2 regions of the Trichocoleus sp. DQ-A3 genome follow, and region 1 is predicted to be linked to the other one. Evidence: predicted binding sites of a transcription regulator. Region 1 holds the regulator's gene; the other holds the start of a gene.
The links. Region 1 encodes NtcA, which controls nitrogen genes in cyanobacteria. Its sites were predicted from a motif close to TTTGTANNNNNNNNTACAAA; they were not measured.
Positions count from the first base shown of each region.

Region 1 (8,963 bases):
CAATTTCGGTTCCGGCGATCGCCATGTTGACCCAGATTCTCAACGCGATTCCGCTAATCTTTACAGCGGCGTTGATTCTCGGCATCGCTTATGTAGTTGGACACTTTGTTTCAGAGTTAGTCACCAACATCCTCACCAGCATCGGATTCAACAATATTTTCTACTGGCTGGGACTCCAATCTAAGCCTTACACCCGCGCCACGCCAATTCTACCTCCGGCTCCAGAGGCACAGATACCGCCTACGGGACAAGAAACTATCCTTCAGGAACCGACGCCTCCCACCCGCACCCCGTCAGAACTCGCCGGGATTGTGGTATTGGTTGGCATTATGCTGTTTGCGACAGTAGCAGCAACTAATATTCTGCAAATTCCGGCGCTAACTCTGTTGGTCAGCGGGATTGTGGTGATATTAGGTCGAATTCTCGCTGGTTTGGTGGTGTTTGCGATTGGTTTGTATCTCGCTAACCTCGCCTTTAACTTGATTACCAGTTCCGGTACTCGCCAAGCGCGGATACTCGGACAAACTGCTCGGATTGCGATTATCGCCCTCGTTTCAGCAATGGCGCTGCAACAGATGGGAATTGCTAGCGATATCGTTAACTTAGCTTTTGGATTGCTATTGGGAGCGATCGCTGTCGCGATCGCCTTGGCTTTCGGGTTGGGTAGCCGCGATGTTGCAGCTGGGCAAGTCCGCGAATGGCTGGCATCCTTTAAAGAAGATAAAACGCCTCGCTAATCACAAATTTTCTTGGTCAGTTAAACGTAGGGTGGGCATCCGTGTCCACCCTTTTCAAATGTTCCTCACGCACCATCATTCCTTAGTACCTGCTTGCTTGAGCAACTCAAGTATTTTGGTGTGTCCTTTATACTTGGCAATATCTAAGGGTGAGTTTCCATTCTTGTCTTGTTCTGTTACATTAGCCCCTTGGTTAATTAAGCTTTTAACCTCATCAATATTGTTTCTAGCTATAGCCAATAAGAGTTTGTCATTTTCATTCTGACTTTGTCCTAAAGACTCTTCCCAGTCTGCCCAAGACTGTTCTAGTTCATGCTTTTCCTCTAGTTCTAATTCTTTTTCAATATCTTTAAGGGTAATAATAAGGCGATTCAGTATAGCTTTTTGCTCTCGATTTAGGAAAATCTCATTGATTTTTTCAATTCGGCTGCAAAATAAGTCTGAAAAACCTCTCTCTTGCAAAACACTTCTGGCTAGCCTGGGGAGAAAGTAACACAAAGCTTCATCCGAAATGAGCGAGTAATCACAGATCATCATTGAGCATTGCTCGTCGCTCATTTCATCTTTTAAAACTTCACCAAAATCTCGCTGAATCGCTAAATATTCACCCTCAATAACTCCCTTTTTTGGAAGAATAGGGATGATCAAAGGCTTTTTGAAGGCTGAGAAAGCTTGGTTAATATCATCTAATAAAGACTTATCTTCCATTCTTTTTGCTATAGAGGTTGGAAAAAAGAGAGTTTACAATTTATTTATAATATCTATATTTTGATTTGCTTTTTAGTACCTTTTCTGGAACTCGCGCAGAGGACATTGTCCTCCGCGCTCCAACTACAACGTCTAGTCAGACAAATACAATTACTATATTATGACTTTAACATGCACAAAACAAGCATTTTATTATAAGTATATTCGAGCTAAATAAAATACATCGATCAGTTGCACTGATCGATGTATTTATAAATCGAATTAGATGAATTTCAAGTAATAAAAAACAAGCGATCGCTTGTTTTCAAAAAGAGCGATCGCGTGTTTTAATTCACTAACTTTGCACTCAACTCATTCTTAATCCGATTCAAAATTGAGGCTTCATCCAGTGAAGTCAGAATGCGACTTACCACGGCTTTTGGGCCATCGGGACCCCAGGAAGCGCCATTTGCCAAGTAAGTTTTAGTGACTTGTCCAATCCCGTAAGAAGAAACCCCAGAAACACCTGCCTGAGTCACGGCAACTGATAGATAGGGACCTAAAGACACCCCACCCGTTGCGGGTGCGGAGAGTCCTAAGAGACTTTTCAGGGAACTCAGTCCCAAAGTTGCCAAAAGTTCGCTAGCGCTAATTCCGCCCATACTGATGGCAATTTTTTGTAGCAGTCCCACCGCTCCAGGCTGAGTCATGGGAATGCCGTAGAGTTTAGATAACGTGAGAATCATTGCCACGTCGATAACGGCACCGCTGAGGAGATCGACAACCGTGACCGGGTTGAGGGCGATCGCAACTGCCTTCGTCATCACCCCTTTCCAGATGATCTGATTCGCACTTTCATCGCGAATCTGCATCTTCCTAGCAATCATCTGTTCGTTCACATCATCGGCATACAGCATGGTGTTGAGCGCTACCAAAGCCTTGCCTTCTCGGTGCAAAATTTCCAGAATTTTCAGCTTCAAATCCAGAACTTGGGGCGTTCCCGGTCGTCGCTGCACTGCCCTCGTTCCGTCAGGACGGCGAACCGCCTGCGCCACCAGGGGAGAGGCAGCAACCATTACAATTTCATCCGGTGAGAGCAATTCCCGCACCCGTTCATCCCGAATTTTGCGATAAATCGCCATCCGGTCGGCATCCGGATACTGGTCAATTTTGTTAAATACCAGCAACATCGGTTTACCGACTTCCCGCAATTGCGAGAGCGCCTCGTATTCCACCTTGTTCATGTCGCCCGAAATGACAAACAGCAGCAAGTCTGCTTGTCTGGCAACTTGTCTGGCTAAGGTTTCGCGGGTTTCTCCGTCTACTTCGTCAATTCCAGGGGTGTCAATTAGCTCGATTTGGGAATTGCCCGCACTCGGCAGCGTGACTCGTAGGATATCGCTGACGCTTCCCGCCTCATTCTCCTGAGTCAGTTGCCAGCTGGCACCTTGATGGGTGCGGGTGACGCCATGAAGCGGTCCCGTTTCAAACACGTTCTGACCTAATAAGGCGTTCAGTACTGAAGATTTACCCCGTCCCACCATCCCAAAGGCGGCAATCTGGACGACCGATCGATCTAACTTCTCCAGCATCGTTGCCAAATCATTAATCTCGGATTCCAGTCCCGTCCGCTCTTGAGGAGTGAGATCCAGGTTATCTACCAAGTCTCGCAGAGCATTTTGCGCCTTTTTGTAATTCAGTTCTGCTTGGATGTCATCAAAGCTCAAAATGGCGTTATCTAGTTCCCGATCCAAATCTGTCGCGTCCGGGGTTTGTGAAGGGAACTGGCTGGCATTTGGGGTTCGGTCAGACGATAAACGACTCAAAATTGCACCTTTTTTGCTCAGATGTTACTCTTCTTTCATCCTAGTCAATACCGATCTAGTCTGGCACTTTCCATATCCAGAGGGATATTTTTACTCGGTTCGTGCCAGCTCAGTATCAGCTGTGAGAATGATGTTATCTCGAAGGCGATCGCAATAAGTTTAGTATTGTTGCTGAATGAAGGTATTTGATCGGCACAGCGATTGTGAGTTCTAAGCGTTTACCTCAAACTACTGCCCACGTCCGAATTACCCATCTTTCCTGGCAACGGGGCTTTCTGGCAGGGGAAGTCACGGCGGCGGAATATGAATGGCAGTTCCAGTGGTGTTTCCGACAGGGTCAATTGTCGGTGACACCCTCTTTGGGACGCGCTTTAATTCAGGAACCTCTGGGTCGATTTTTAGAACAGAAAGATTACCAGCTAGAGCCTGGAGGGGACTATGCGTTTACGATCCGGGCGGAACTTTAAAAGTTTTGAGTTTTGAGTTCAGTTTAAATTAAGAAAGTTAAGAATGACAGAGTTTCCTAGTTCCTCGTCTCTCGTTGCTTCATGTATCTTTCGATGAGGAGGATGGCAACAATGTCATCGATTGGTCGGGGTAGACTCCGCATACCTTGGGGAATCAGGCGTCCTAAACCTTGGGGAGGGTACATTTGCCAATAGCGATCGCGTGCTTCCAAGGTACTGTAGCGCTCATCTACCAGGACAATCGGCACCGACGTTGGGAACTCTTGCTGAAGTTTCTTTTTCCAACTTTTGGAAGTGGTTTGATCGCCCATCACTAGAGTATCAATCGGAAATTTTTCACATAAGTCAAGGATCGTTGCGATCGCTGCTTCTGCTGGTACAACCTGGTGGTAATGCAGAGAATTGTCTTTCCCCACTACGGCTAAACCACACTTATCGCGCCCTGGATCGAACCCTAAAATCATCTGAATTGGCTAATCGCTAATTTACAAATGGTTAATTGCCATTAGTCATCATCTCATCACTAATGACTAATAAATTACATCCTGACCACAACTTCTCCGTCTTCAACCGCCTCCAAATTTAATTTCATGGGTCCGGCAATATAGGCGTCCTCAGCCACGACTGCTTTCAGAGAAATCGGCTTATTGTGCTTTTTCAACTGCTCGATAAACCGAATCAAGCTAACAATTCGATTGTCGCCAACCTGAACTGTATCGCCCAAAATCCCCGCGCGAGTAGCTCGGAACTGGGATGCTCCAAGCAGCAGGTCAATCCGCTGCCGAATTTGTTGGTCGGTCATGTTTGAAGGATCGGCAGATGTCGTTGCTACGACTTCACCAGTGCGGAATACAACTTGATTGGGTGCGGCGTCTGCAAAGACTTGTACCTGCTTTTCTCCCTGGACATAGTTACCAGCCGAAAAAACTCGGACTACATAGTTTCGACCATCCTGAATCTGGTTGATCAGTTGCTCGACCTGTGCCTCTGTAATTTGCACGACCCGTTCGTTCGCCACCTTGTTGAGACCGGGTTGGGTCGCTTTAATCGCTGTCCGATTCGCTTCCCGTAATAGCTGCTCAATGACCTGTCGGGCTGCAGCTGGCTCGACAATACGAAAAACGCCAGCCGCCAGAACCTGACCGCGCAGCAGAGCCAGACTACCCTGACGCAAAGTTTGATAAGACTGGTAATACTGTTCTAAGGTTGCCACTTCCTGCTCTAGGGAAGCTTGTTGTTTTTCGAGTTCTTTAAGGCGATTTTCTCGCTGGGCAATCACCTCATCTCGTTGAGAAATTTTGTTATCAAGTAGAGATAAGGCTTTGTCTCGCTGGGCAATTTGCTCATCGCGATCGCTCAGGCTCTTCCGAAAGGCAGCAAGTTTCTCATCAAGTTCCACAAGGGCTTGATCCCGCTTGAGAATTTGCTCATCGCGTTGGCTAATTGCTCGGTCTTGCTGGGCAATTTTTTGGTCGCGCTGAGTCACTTTCGCTTTGAATTCAGTAATTTCAGCTCTGACTTGATTTCGCTGCTGGAGCAATTCTTGGCGTTCTGCTTGAAGTTGTTGGATTTCCGAACGTAGCGTCTTGGCTTGCCCTGAGACAGATGTAAGCTGTTTTTGGGTTTGCTGAAAGCTGCTGGCAACCCGGGTCAGTTCGCTTTGAGTCTGATTTAGTTGCGCCTCCGTCTGGCCTTGTTTAGCCAGCGCAGCTGCCAAAGATCGATTAATCGCATCTAAGCGCTGCTGAGCGACAGATTGCTGGGTGCGAGCTTGAGCGAGTTCCTTCTCTACTTGCTCTTTTTGGGCGGCGGTTTTAGCAAGTTCGCTTTCGGTTTTCCGTTTCTGCTCGTTCGCTTTAGCAATATCCTTACTTGCTGTCTTGAGTTTTTTCTGCACTTCTTGGAGTCTAAAAACTCCAATCCGCAATTGTTCGCTGGTCGCGAAGATGATTGTTAGTGTTGAGGCAGAAATCGTTAGCCCTGTCAGAATCGTTACTAAAACAGCTGTTTTGCGGGGACGCAGATTGAACAACGACAGGCGTGCTTTTCCCACGCGCGTGCCAATGCGATCGCCTACCGTTGCGATGACGCTTCCCAACACTAAAATAGACAAAATCAGGAAGAGCGCACTGTCGGTCATTGTCTGCTACAGTCATTCCAGTTACAGCCTATCGCATCGCAGGCTAGAGAAAGGGTTAACAGGAATTAAAGATCGAAGGTGAAATCGGAAAGGTTAAAGGTTGGAAGGTTGAAAACTATCCGCTTAAAACCTGACACCTTTTAACTCAACTCCCGACTAAATGTTAAAACTGGATAACCTGCTCGCGCTACCATGCCGTTTTAACCAACAACCTAACCTACAACCTGACGAGAGCCTCTAGCTGTTTTCAAGTAAACTGCTGACTCAGTGTAACTGGGTTGTGTACCGTAATTTTTTTCTTGTGGATAGAAATCATTTTTTCCTCCCGCAAATCTCCCAGTAAGCGGGTGACAGTTACCCTGGTGGAGCCGATTGCTTCTGCGATCGCTTGATGAGAAAGCTTCAGATCGATCGTAATTCCATTGGCGGTAGGAACGCCAAAATCACGGCACAGAATCAACAGAAAACTCACCAAGCGCGATCCCATATCTCGGTGAGCTAATGTCTCAATCATCATTTCTGTTTGCAAAATGCGCGAAGAAAGCCCTCGCAGCATCAACATCGATAGCTCCGGATTATCCTTGAGCGATTGCTCTACCTGATCGATCGGTGCCGAAAGCAGCTCCACTGGCGTAAATGCTACAGCGTGATAAAACCGATCCGAACGATGCCCTGTAATTAAGGACAGTACTCCAAAAACGCTGTTTTCTCGCAGCAGCGCCACGGTAATTTCTTCCCCAGCTTCATACACGCGAGACAGCTTTACTGCACCTTTGAGCAAAAAGTATACCCGTTCAGCCGGGTCTCCTGGGAAAAAGATCGTCTTGCCCCGCTCAAAAGTTTCCACCACGGGTGGAAACGCCCCACCTCCCAGTTGACGGAACACAGCTGCTAGCGGTCTATCTTGCGTCACTGCCACTTCCTTTTTCCTAAATGCTGCCCTACAGACTTCTGCAACTTTCTGTCGGAGGAACTTTAACCATAGCAAAACAACTATGAGAGTTTTCTGACATTAGACACAGATAAACTGACTTCCAAGCGGTTTTTGTGCTATTTGATACAAAATTTTAAAGTAGTTTCCCCGGCTACCTTCTTTAGTTCTCTCCCTGCTCAAGGCAAGTAAGATTATGACGGAAAATGTTGATATCTTGACAGTATCTGCGCTATCGGGTGGGATGCATGGTGAGTAAGGAGGCACGCTCCTTACCCGTACTAGACAGCCTTGCTCCGGGCGATCGCGATCTTGAATACTCCCCTAAATCGGATATCCTCTAATATTGCCTTCAAAATCGACATTTATGCTAGATTTAACCGGAAAAAACGCCCTTGTCACCGGCATTGCCAACAATCGATCGATCGCCTGGGGGATTGCTCAGCAACTGCACCAAGCGGGTGCGAATCTAGGAGTGACTTACCTGCCAGACGACCGGGGTCGCTTTGAAAAAAAAGTGGCAGAGTTGGTAGAACCCCTCAACCCCAGCTTGTTTTTACCCTGCGATGTCCAGAATGAGACCCAAATTCAGTCTACATTTGACGCCATCCGCGATAAGTGGGGTAAGCTAGACATCCTGATCCATTGTCTTGCCTTTGCGAACAAGGAAGATTTATCAGGTGATTTTAGCAACACTACCCGCGCTGGCTTCACCCAAGCTCTAGAAATTAGTACCTATTCTCTGGTGCAACTTGCCGGGTCAGCAAAACCACTGATGACAGAAGGCGGCAGTATTGTCACGCTGACTTATCTAGGCGGCGTTAAGGTGATCCCCAACTACAACGTAATGGGAATTGCCAAGTCTGGATTGGAAATGAGTGTCCGTTACCTGGCATCTGAATTAGGTCCACAGAATATTCGCGTGAATGCAATTTCGGCAGGTCCTATCCGCACTTTGGCATCGTCGGCGGTAGGTGGCATTCTGGATATGATCCATCACGTTGAGGAAGTAGCACCGCTGCGACGCACTGTAACTCAGAAAGAAGTGGGAAATGCGGCTGCTTTCTTGTGTAGCGATTTGGCAAGTGGCATTACAGGTCAGGTGCTGTATGTCGATGCGGGATACGAGATTATGGGGATGTAAAAAGAATCAAACATTAAAAATTAAAAATTAAAAAGCAAAGATTCTGCTAATTTTTAATTTTTAATTTTGCATTTTTAAGGCTTTCGCGTCTCCCAAATGCTCAGTAACGTAGGATAATAAACTTAACTTTATTTTCTTGAGTGAGCATCTGCGATGCAGGCACGCGATCGCCAATTTACACCTTCTCCAAGCATTGAACAGCTTTTGTCTCCTCGCATGGCAAGGGTTCCCCGCAAGACGGGCGAAACGGATGTTATCGTCACCGTCAAATTAGACGGGAATGGCACTTGCAATGCAAAAACTGGCATTCCGTTTTTAGACCATATGCTGCATCAAATCGCCTCTCACAGCCTGATTGATTTGGATGTAGCCGCGACGGGAGACTTGGAAATTGATGACCACCATACCAATGAAGATGTGGGAATTACCCTAGGAATGGCGTTGCATCAAGCACTGGGCGATCGCAAAGGAATTGTCCGATTTGGGAATTTCCTCGCCCCTCTCGATGAAGCGTTGGTTCAGGTAGCGTTAGATTTTTCCGGACGCCCCCACCTCAGCTATGGCTTGGAGATTCCGACTCAGCGAGTCGGGACTTATGACACTCAGCTAGTGCGGGAATTTTTTGTGGCGTTGGTCAATCACAGCCAGATGACGCTGCACATTCGCCAACTCGATGGAATTAATTCGCACCACATTATTGAAGCGACGTTCAAAGCGTTTGCGCGATCGCTCCGCATGGCAATCGAAGTTGATCCCCGTCGTAGCGGTACGATCCCCAGTTCTAAAGGCGTGTTATAGGTTTCCTTGCAAATACACTCCGATAAAGGCAACGAGAGCCGGGGAAATCCTCACCAGGCTCTCGCTTCATTCTGCTGAAGTTTCCGCGACCACTGACTCTCAATTCTTCTATGTCTTCAGAAATGAGAACTTATGGAAGAGGTTTGCGGATATAGCCATATTTATTGCCAATCTTAACTTTTGCTAGCCCTTGCGAAAAAGATTGAGCGCTATCAAATTGGGGTTTAATTACG
Region 1 is NZ_JAMPKC010000001.1:6,694-15,656, reverse strand. Features, by position in the region: gene NDI44_RS00085 (mechanosensitive ion channel) at 1-737, shown strand, start outside; gene NDI44_RS00080 (ankyrin repeat domain-containing protein) at 813-1,445, opposite strand; gene NDI44_RS00075 (GTP-binding protein) at 1,772-3,178, opposite strand; gene NDI44_RS00070 (DUF3146 family protein) at 3,454-3,717, shown strand; gene NDI44_RS00065 (pre-16S rRNA-processing nuclease YqgF) at 3,774-4,181, opposite strand; gene NDI44_RS00060 (DUF3084 domain-containing protein) at 4,256-5,857, opposite strand; gene ntcA (global nitrogen regulator NtcA) at 6,105-6,776, opposite strand; gene fabI (enoyl-ACP reductase FabI) at 7,156-7,932, shown strand; gene hisB (imidazoleglycerol-phosphate dehydratase HisB) at 8,086-8,730, shown strand; gene NDI44_RS00040 (WG repeat-containing protein) at 8,861-8,963, opposite strand, start outside.

Region 2 (8,963 bases), on a different contig from region 1:
AACTTCCATATCCATATCTAGCCAGTTTTTCCCATCCTGACCTTTCTTAAATTTGCCAACATTGAGCAAGACTAGCTGAACATCTTCTCCCCTTTTATAAACTCCATCATTAACCGGCACAACTTTTTTATCGGGAGTTTTTCTGACCAAAAAAGATTTTTCAAACTTCAGTTGAGAAGAAGTCGGTTTAGAGGTAGTTGCAGTCTGGGATGTAGGAGATTTTGGGGAAGGAGAAGCCTGAGAAGTAGTAGAGTTTTCGCCTCCACCACAACCACTGACCAGCGCCATTGAAAACACTACAAGACCTGTTAACAATAGGTTATTGAATGTTTTTTTCATTATGTTCTACCTCCTTTTATTTTTTTACCTGGTTAATTGATCAACCATGGAGTTGAGACAATTAGCAAGGTTGAGCTAGCTACAACCATAAATTATCATAATTTATTCAAATTTATCTTTTGGGCGCAGTTGCTTTAGTCAACTGGCGACGCGAACAATTTGCTTTCAGACGCCACGATGGAAATTCTTTATTGAATGCACTCTGGTGTAACCCTACCTTGTGAACCCAGAGGGAGAGGGGCTAGGGGTGAGGTTCTATCTGAGGGTATTTATCTATATATCGTTCGCTGCACTTGAAACGGTTCATTTTACGGCAAATTCAGTTAAACGTAGACCTATAGGCAGAAGGCGGTCTGTGACTTGCACAGACCGCCTTCTATTGTCAATCAATCTAAACGATTGCTACTTAAAAGCGTTTAATTGCCGCCAGACTGAACCGCAGCGCGGGTTACGGGATTTGAATTGTCTTCGTTTATCATTTCAGGAGTCCGCTCCCACTCGCCATTTTCACCTTGACGGTATTCGCTTTTGATGGTATTCCACGCAACTTTGCGGGCAGATTCTTCGTCCATCCCGTCTTCTTGGGCACTCTTAAATGCAGCCTGGAAAATCTGCTGAGCTGCCTCAGGCAGTGCTTGTACTTCTGAAGGTAAGTTATTAACTTGTTGATCTGGTTGCTCGGTCATAAACTACTCCTATTATTTTTGCCTGGGATCATCTTAGAAAGCCAGATGTACGAATTCCTCTTCCCAGGATGTAGTTATGGCTGCTCGATATACCTATCTGAGGTATTATCTTATGTAAAGTAATTTTGTATTTACATATACAAAAATTTGCCCCAAATCATCTGCTTGCAAATACAGTGGTTTAGCTCTCCGACTTGTTAGAGAACTCAGTGGACTCGGATTCACGAATCATTGAGGATTGCTATAGATGAGATGGAGCCGCTACCTAGTTCGCTGCTAAAGCGAGTTCAAAGCTTGGAAGCAAACAAATACCAATTCACTTTATGGCTCGAATCTCACCTGAAAAGGGGGTTGGAGGATCTAATGTGTAATTCCACAAAAGTGAACTGGTATCATTTACCGACTAAGGGAAACCACAAGTTCCAGCCGGTACAGTGGTTCCAGACCAATTGCTGAGGTCACTGGTAGAAATATTATTTGTAGACAGCGTTCCCGTTTCTATCTGGATCGCTCCTCCAAAACTGTCATTTAAGAAAAAGTTTCCAATCGTATTATTGCGGGGTTGGAGACAAATTGTATCGCCAGAACCGCTGGTTATTGCTTCGAGATCGCCGATTGCGCTGCCTGTTATGGTGTTAAGCCGGACTCCGGCAAAGATTTTAGCAGTATCGTAGCTGTTGAGGGAAAGCCCGGTAAAAGCATTATCTATAATTTGATTTGATTCACTGAGGAATTGAAGTTGGGCGTTTCCATTGATGCTGGTAAAAATTCCGTAAAATCCATTTTTGGAAATTTGCTGATTGTTAGAAATATTGACTGTTCCTATCGCTGTATCGGAAAGTGCGATATTCACTCCATTATCTTGATTTTCAGCAATGGTGCTATTGGTAATGTTGAAGGTTCCAGAGGTGTTATTTGAGAGAAGTATCCCAATCCCATAAAACCCGTTCTTAGAAATTTGAGTATTAGTGATATTAAACGTTCCAGTCGCGCTATCGTTTAGCTTGATAGAAATTCCATCAAATTGATTGCCTGAGATTGTGCTGTTGGCAATCTCAAATGTCCCCAAAGTATTGGATTCAAGTTCAATATTAATGCCACTAAATTGATTTGCAGTTATTTGGTTATTAGTCAGAGTAAAGGTTCCGGAAGCACTCTCGAACAGTTTTACCTCGACTCCGTCGGCGATGCTCCCGAAGCTGTTACTGCCAGTAATCGTATTCTCTGAGATATTAAAGGTTCCAGTTGCAGTATTGCGAAGTTCAAGATTGATGCCGTCCCCTTCGTTAGCTAAAGCACCATTGTTGGCGATCGTGTTTTTGACAAGAATTAGGTTAACTTGCCCCTGATTATTGCTGAGGGAAAAGCCTTCCAAAGCAGAATTTGCGATCGCATTGTCTTGAATTAGTATCTGGCCAGTCACGTTCTCAAGTAAGATGCCCTCACTGGCAGAATTCGCGATCACGTTGTCTCGAATAATTGCATTGCTGATGTTGCTTCCAGCGATGCCAGAACCAGTAGTTGTGCTAATGGCAAAACCCGAAAGGGTTGTCGTGTTCCCCATCGTGACTGTTCCTGTCACGTCTGCCAATACCCCCGCATTAGACAAGGGTAATTGTAAATTGCCGAGTTCCACGGTATCTATACGCTGCACAGGGCCAGTTGAAAGCACCTGCACTTGGTCGGGAATCTTGAAAGCAGGAACCCCAGGATTTGTCCCTGGTTGCACGTAGACAATATCATTGGATTGAGCCACAGCCAAAGCTTCTGCAACCGTTGCAGTCGGATTCTCGAACGTGCCGTTCCCGGTTCCAATTCCCAAATTGACGTGCCGAAATCTCCACGGTTGACCCGTCGCGGGATTCGTGACAAATACCGTATCCTGCACGCTGAAAGACTCAGATTCGGATTGTTCATCGACTACGATATTCGCGTTTCGGGTCACAGATTCCCCCAGACGCGCCAGAACCCGATCTTCTGTTCGTATCCCTCTCGGACGAGTTCCGGGAAAATTCGCCCCCACACTCAGCACTAAATTCGTGCCAAAAGTGGCATCATTTGAGAGCAATAGTCCCAGCCTGAAAGTGTCAGTAGGACGGGCTTCTAACCGAGTCCGCCAGCCTAAAATCTCCGAACTGCCTGGGGCATCATAATAATACAGTCCGGCATAACCTCGGAGGTCGCCGGTTTGACCTAGCTGGGCGATTTTCACGCCAGCTTCAACATCAAATCCTGCCATCGCTGCTTCAAAATTGCGATCGCGTTGAAGTTGTTGATTTCTAGTTTGACCCAAGAAATTACCCTGAAAGAAAGGGTCTGAAAACGATAAACCTGTAGAAAAAACCCTCTCTTGGGTCAGTTGGCGGGTATCTCCAACCGGAATGTAAGCATTCGCGCGAATATCCCAGTTTTCTCCTAAGCTTTCAAACCCAGCACCCAGTTGATTAAAGTTGCTATTACCCGTGTCGCGGGTATCGAAGGCGACATAGCCGCCCAAGATCCGGTTATCTTTGGCACTATAAAAGCGATGTCCTAAAACAATATTGCTGCTTATATGAGAATCTTCCGTTAACAACAGCAATCGACCTTCTAAGAAGGTGAGGTTGTCTGAGTTTTGCCATAGGGGAACAAAGCCTCCAATGCTACCAAAAGAACTTTCATAACCCACACCAGAACCAGTGGTAAATTCAGCGCCGATCCGGGGCAGAAATCGTTGAGAACGAACTCGATCTGATGGTGCTGTTTGTTTAGTGGCAGCGCTAATCTCTTCTGTAGGATCGGCGTTTTCTGGGGTTAGTATTTCTTGGAGTAACCCTGCTTCGCGCAAAGTCCGAGGAGGTGTTTTTACTTCTGCTAAAGGTTGAGAAATCTCAACCTCCAATGTCTCTGGGGAAGGTACGGTTTTGGGACTAGATTCTGGTGTGGGGAGTGCAGTTTTTACATTAGATATTTGGGCAAGAAAACGCCCTTGTTTTAGCGTGTAAAAAGACGGTTTGGCTAAAGACTTCTGGTCCTCGAAGCTTAAGGCTGCGGGTTCCAACGCCCCTGGTGGGTGTTTTGCTACATCAAGGGTATCGCCAAAGGATGAGTCTACAGTATCGTTATTTAATTCAGGAATGCCATCAGGTAGCTGGAGGATTGTAACGCCTGTAAAGTCTGTTGTCGAGCTTGATGGATTGGGTTTTAAATTAGGTGTTTGGGCGGTAGCAGTTGAAGTTAGCGTTCCTAACAGCAGCCAAATTGTGTAGATGTACGGTGTTGATGTTCTTAGAAGCATTTTCTCTATTAGATTCTGTTCTGGCTTCAGGCTCATATCCACAGCAACTCATTGTCAATAGTTGCCAAATCAGCAGCTTTAAATATTAATTAAAGCTGCTTCCTCATACTAGATACTTACAAAAGTAGAAGCTGCATTACTCATAAACGTAGCAGCATTCACCCCAGCCAATATTGCCAGAGTCTGGTTGTTGGAATTGTCAATAATACTGGTATTGCTTCCTTGCTGAATAATCGACAACTGGTTCAATTTCAAACCCCCGCCTAACCCTATGTAGTCTTGACCAATCTGGAAGTCGCGGATGGTGTCAGTGTCTTCCCCTTTGGCAACGGCGAAGATATCGCGCCCTAGACCTCCGGTGAGGATGTCATTCCCCAAACCTCCGTAGAGTCGGTCATCGCCCCCATCTCCCCAGATTTGGTCATGTCCGGACTCACCGTACAGATAATCATTGCCACCACAACCGTTGATGCGATCGCTACCTGTACCGCCGTAGATGATGTCATCCATACCTATCGAACCCCCAGTCAAGAGATTATTGTTGAGGTCGCCAATCAGGGTATCGTTGCCGTCATCGCCGTAAATCCGGTCTTTTCCCAGTCCCCCTACAATCGTGTCATGACCGCCAAAACCATTGATCCGGTCGTCTAAAGAGGTTCCCACCAAGGTTTCAGAAAGCCAAGTGCCGTTAATGACATTGAGGGGTGCAGTGTCGTTGTCAATGTTGACAACAGCAACATCTTGCGGGTTCAGTCCGTTGTATTTGGCGTCGGTGCTAATAGCAGGGGCAGTAACGATGCTGTAGGCGATATTTCCATCGACAAGTACATCGTCAACTCCTTTCACCGTAATGGTTTGAGCAATATTCCAATTATTTGAAGTAAAGGTCAGCGATGGGCTGGAAACGCTGCCTTCTGTCGGATCGGAACTTCCTAAACCAAGGGTGACGTTAGCTGTAGGTTGACTATTGAGTTTGACGGTAAAGTTGGCAGCGCCTCCGGCTTCGGTGGTGTTGCCGCTAATTGGGGTGATGGTAAATCCGGCGGCGTCGTTGTCGATGTTGGTGACAGCGACATCAACAGGATTGAGTTTGTTGTAGTTAAGGTCGGTACTGACGCTTGGGGCGGTGATGATGTTGTAGGCGATATTGCCATCAACCAGTGCATCATCAACTCCTTTGACCGTAACGGTTTGAGCAATATTCCAGTTATTGGCTGTGAAGGTGAGGCTGGGGCTAGAGACGGTACCTTCGGTGGTGTCGGAACTGGTTAAGCCAAGGGTGACATTAGCGGTGGGTTGGCTGTTGAGTTTAACTGTAAATGTGGCAGTACCTCCAGCTTCGGTGGTGTTGCCGCTGATCGGGGAAATAGTGAATCCAGGGGTGTCATCGTTTTTGATGATGCCTGTGGCAGTAGTGTTGCCTAGATTGGCGTTGGTAGCACTGTTGAGTTTGACGCTGAAGGTTTCATCTTTCTCAAACTTGTTGTCACCCGTGGCGTTAACCGTGATGGTTTTTGTTAAGGGGTCGCCCGGATTAAAGGTAAGGATGCCGTCGTTGTCGGTGTAGTCGCCGTCGGTTGTGGCGGCGGTGCCGTCGTTGGTACTGTAGTTGACCGTAATTGGCTGGTCGCTGGGGTTGGAAAGGGACACGGTGAAGGTGTAGGCGGTGGTGCCAGTATTGCCTTCGCTTTGAGTAACGGTGGCTGGTGCGATAGAGACGATGGGTTGAGAATCGTCGTTGGTGATGATGGCGGTACTGGCGTTCGCCTCTGGGTTAACGGTGGCGTTGGTCGCACTGTTGAGATTGACGCTGAAGGTTTCATCTTTCTCAAACTTGTTGTCACCCTTGACGTTAACGGTGATGGTTTTGGTTAAGGGTTCACCGGGATTGAAGGTAAGGATACCATCGTTGTCGGTGTAGTCGCCATCGGTGGTGGTGGCGGTGCCGTCGTTGGTGCTGTAGTTGACCGTAATCGGCTGGTCGCTGGGGTTGGAGAGACTGACCGTGTAGGTGTAGGCGGTGACACCATTACCTTCGCTTTGAGTAACGGTGGCTGGTGTGATGGAGACGGTGGGTTTGGCATCGTCGTTGATAACCGTTACCTGTGCTGTACCTGTAGTAATCGTCGAACTTGCGGGGGCAAGTGTTAGGTTCGGTTTACTCAGGGTGACATTGATGGTTTCATCTTGCTCAAATATTGTGTCACCCAAAACATCTAGGTTGATTGTTTTGGTTGTTTCGCCAACTCCAAAGCTAAGCGTGTCGGAAAGGGCAGTTGTCCCACCTGTAACCAGTATGTTGTTGTAGTCAATGCCATTGGTTGCGGTTCCACCAATTCCATAATCAACGGTACTGGCTACACCAATTCCGCTGCTGCGCGTGACAGTAAAGGTAACGGTTTGCTTACCAGTCTCACCTTCCTTTAAAGTTAGGGAAGCAGTAGTAATCGCGTATTGAATCGTGTCGTTGGATGCGATCGCTACCGTAGCATTGTTCTTAGCAGCATCAATGGTGTAACCCGCACCCGTCGCCAAGTTTAGCCGCAGCGTTTCGGCTAACTCTGGCAAAGTATCATCAACAGCAGTAAGAGTAACATTGACAAAACTCTGCCCATTTGGAATCACCACGGACAAACCGCCGCTACTGAGATTGTAGTCGCTTGCGATCGCAGGGCTGCTACCATCAACAGCAAGATTCACTGTCAAATCGCCCGTTGTGTTGCCAGTCCGGGTAATCTGGTAAGTTCCAGTATTTGCGCCTGCTTCTGCTGCATCAGCATCTATCGCCTGGATGCTAACTGTCGGTGTTCCAGAATTGACGGTAATTTGAAAGGTTTGCAATACTGAGGTATCGATACCACCGTTAGCAGTGCCACCATTGTCCTTAACTTGGACTGCAACTGTGGCTGTAGTAGCTGTCGCAATTGTTGCAGCAGGAGTATAAGTAAGATTACCTGTCAGCGGGTCAATTTTTGGTGCAGAGGCGAAGATACCAGGGTTGCTAGTGACGTTGACGATGTAGTTGTCGATGCTTTGACTTGATTCGTTGGCAGCACCCGGATTAAACCCACTCGCCCAGCCAGTGACAGTTTGCGCCCCTGCCCCAGCTGCGATACTTTGATTGCCACCAAGTGTGAAACTGGGGGCATCGTTTACTGGGTTAATAATAATACTGACTGTTTCAGCATCAATGCTGAAGGAAGATGCGCCGCCACCCGCCCCAGGATTTACTCCAGTTTTACCGCTAGTGAGTCCGTCAGAAGCATCCCAAGCGCGGAAGGTAATGCCTGAAGTGACAGTACCGTTAAAATCGGCATTAGGGAGAAAACGGATGAGATCGCTTGTTGTATCTTTTAGTACGGTAGCAGCCGCAGCAGACACCACAAACTTATTCCAGCTACTTCCGCCATCAGTAGAATATTCCCAAGTGCCGTTGGTATTATCCACCCCAATTACAGCAATTCCTTCTACTGCACCTGCATCTGCATCGGTGATGGGGTTGCCACCAGCACCGCTAGCAATAATTTCAGAAACCAAAGTCCCATTGTTACTGGCAAGGGCAACATCTTCGTTAATCGCTGTTAGTGCCGGACTCCCAGTATTATTTAATACCGGGGCATCGTTGGCTGGGGTGACGGAAATCGGTATCGTCTTGATATTGCTAGTCGCCGCACCATCGTTAGCTGTAATCTTGAGCGTGTCGCTACCATTAAAGTCTTGCTTGCCTTTGTATAGCAGTCCGTTTGTGGCGGCTAAGTTAGCGTTAATCTTGCTTTGACTGCCTGTCAGGGTGACAGTTCCCGTGCCGTTGCCATTGACTGTTAACCCAGTAGAGTTGACTGTCAAAGCACCATTGTTGACTTCTAGAGTGACGGTGATAGCAGTATTTCCCGCATCCACGTCAAATACGCTAACTCCTGCGATCGATAAATCGGTATCTTCAGCAACTGTTTGGGGTGCAAAGCTGCTGTTAGTTGTAATTGAGACATCTGATAACTTTACTTTGGCGCTGGCAGAGGTAGTACCATCCCCAAAGAAAATGAAGTTAGGGGTTTCATAGGGATCGATAGGCCCCACCCCCACCCAAGCAGTGTAATCCCGCAGCTTACCGCTAAGGATGGTGGTGCCACCTGTTGAGAGAGTGTAAGTATCGCCAAGAACTGTCAGCTGGTAGGGAATTAAACCCGCAGTAGTGTTGAAGGTAGCGCCTTCAGCATGGGTAAACAGAAGTTGGTTGTTGCTGGCAGAAGGATTTGTACTTGGATCTGTCTGAGTTGTGCCATCTTCCTGCGCCCAGATTTCGTTATCCCAGAATCCTAATTCGATGCCTTTTTTGTCGCTGCTGAGAACTATGATGCTGAAACCAGCTCTATCAGCAATGCCATCGCCGTTTTTATCAGCGGTGCCGCTCGTCGTATGATCTTCTGAGAGAACTTGGGCAGTGAAGCTGACGGTGTAACCAGTAGTGCGATCCAGGTTCGGCACGCTGTTAGGAGAATAGCCCGCATAAGTGCCTGAGTCGGCAGTGGTATCCAAGGTAGTTGCGCCACCGGAAGCACTTTGCGTTGCACTACCAACGGGAATGTATGTAAATCCTTGAGTGTCGGGCGTGGTATTTAACGAACCATCGTATTGAATTACTGAAGCACCAATAATCGGCG
Region 2 is NZ_JAMPKC010000010.1:44,651-53,613, reverse strand. Features, by position in the region: gene NDI44_RS16265 (hypothetical protein) at 1-339, opposite strand, end outside; gene NDI44_RS16260 (ChaB family protein) at 756-1,025, opposite strand; gene NDI44_RS16255 (right-handed parallel beta-helix repeat-containing protein) at 1,429-4,302, opposite strand; gene NDI44_RS16250 (DUF4347 domain-containing protein) at 4,411-8,963, opposite strand, start outside.
Region 2: the regulator NtcA is predicted to act here: its motif matches at 1,150-1,169, upstream of NDI44_RS16260 (ChaB family protein).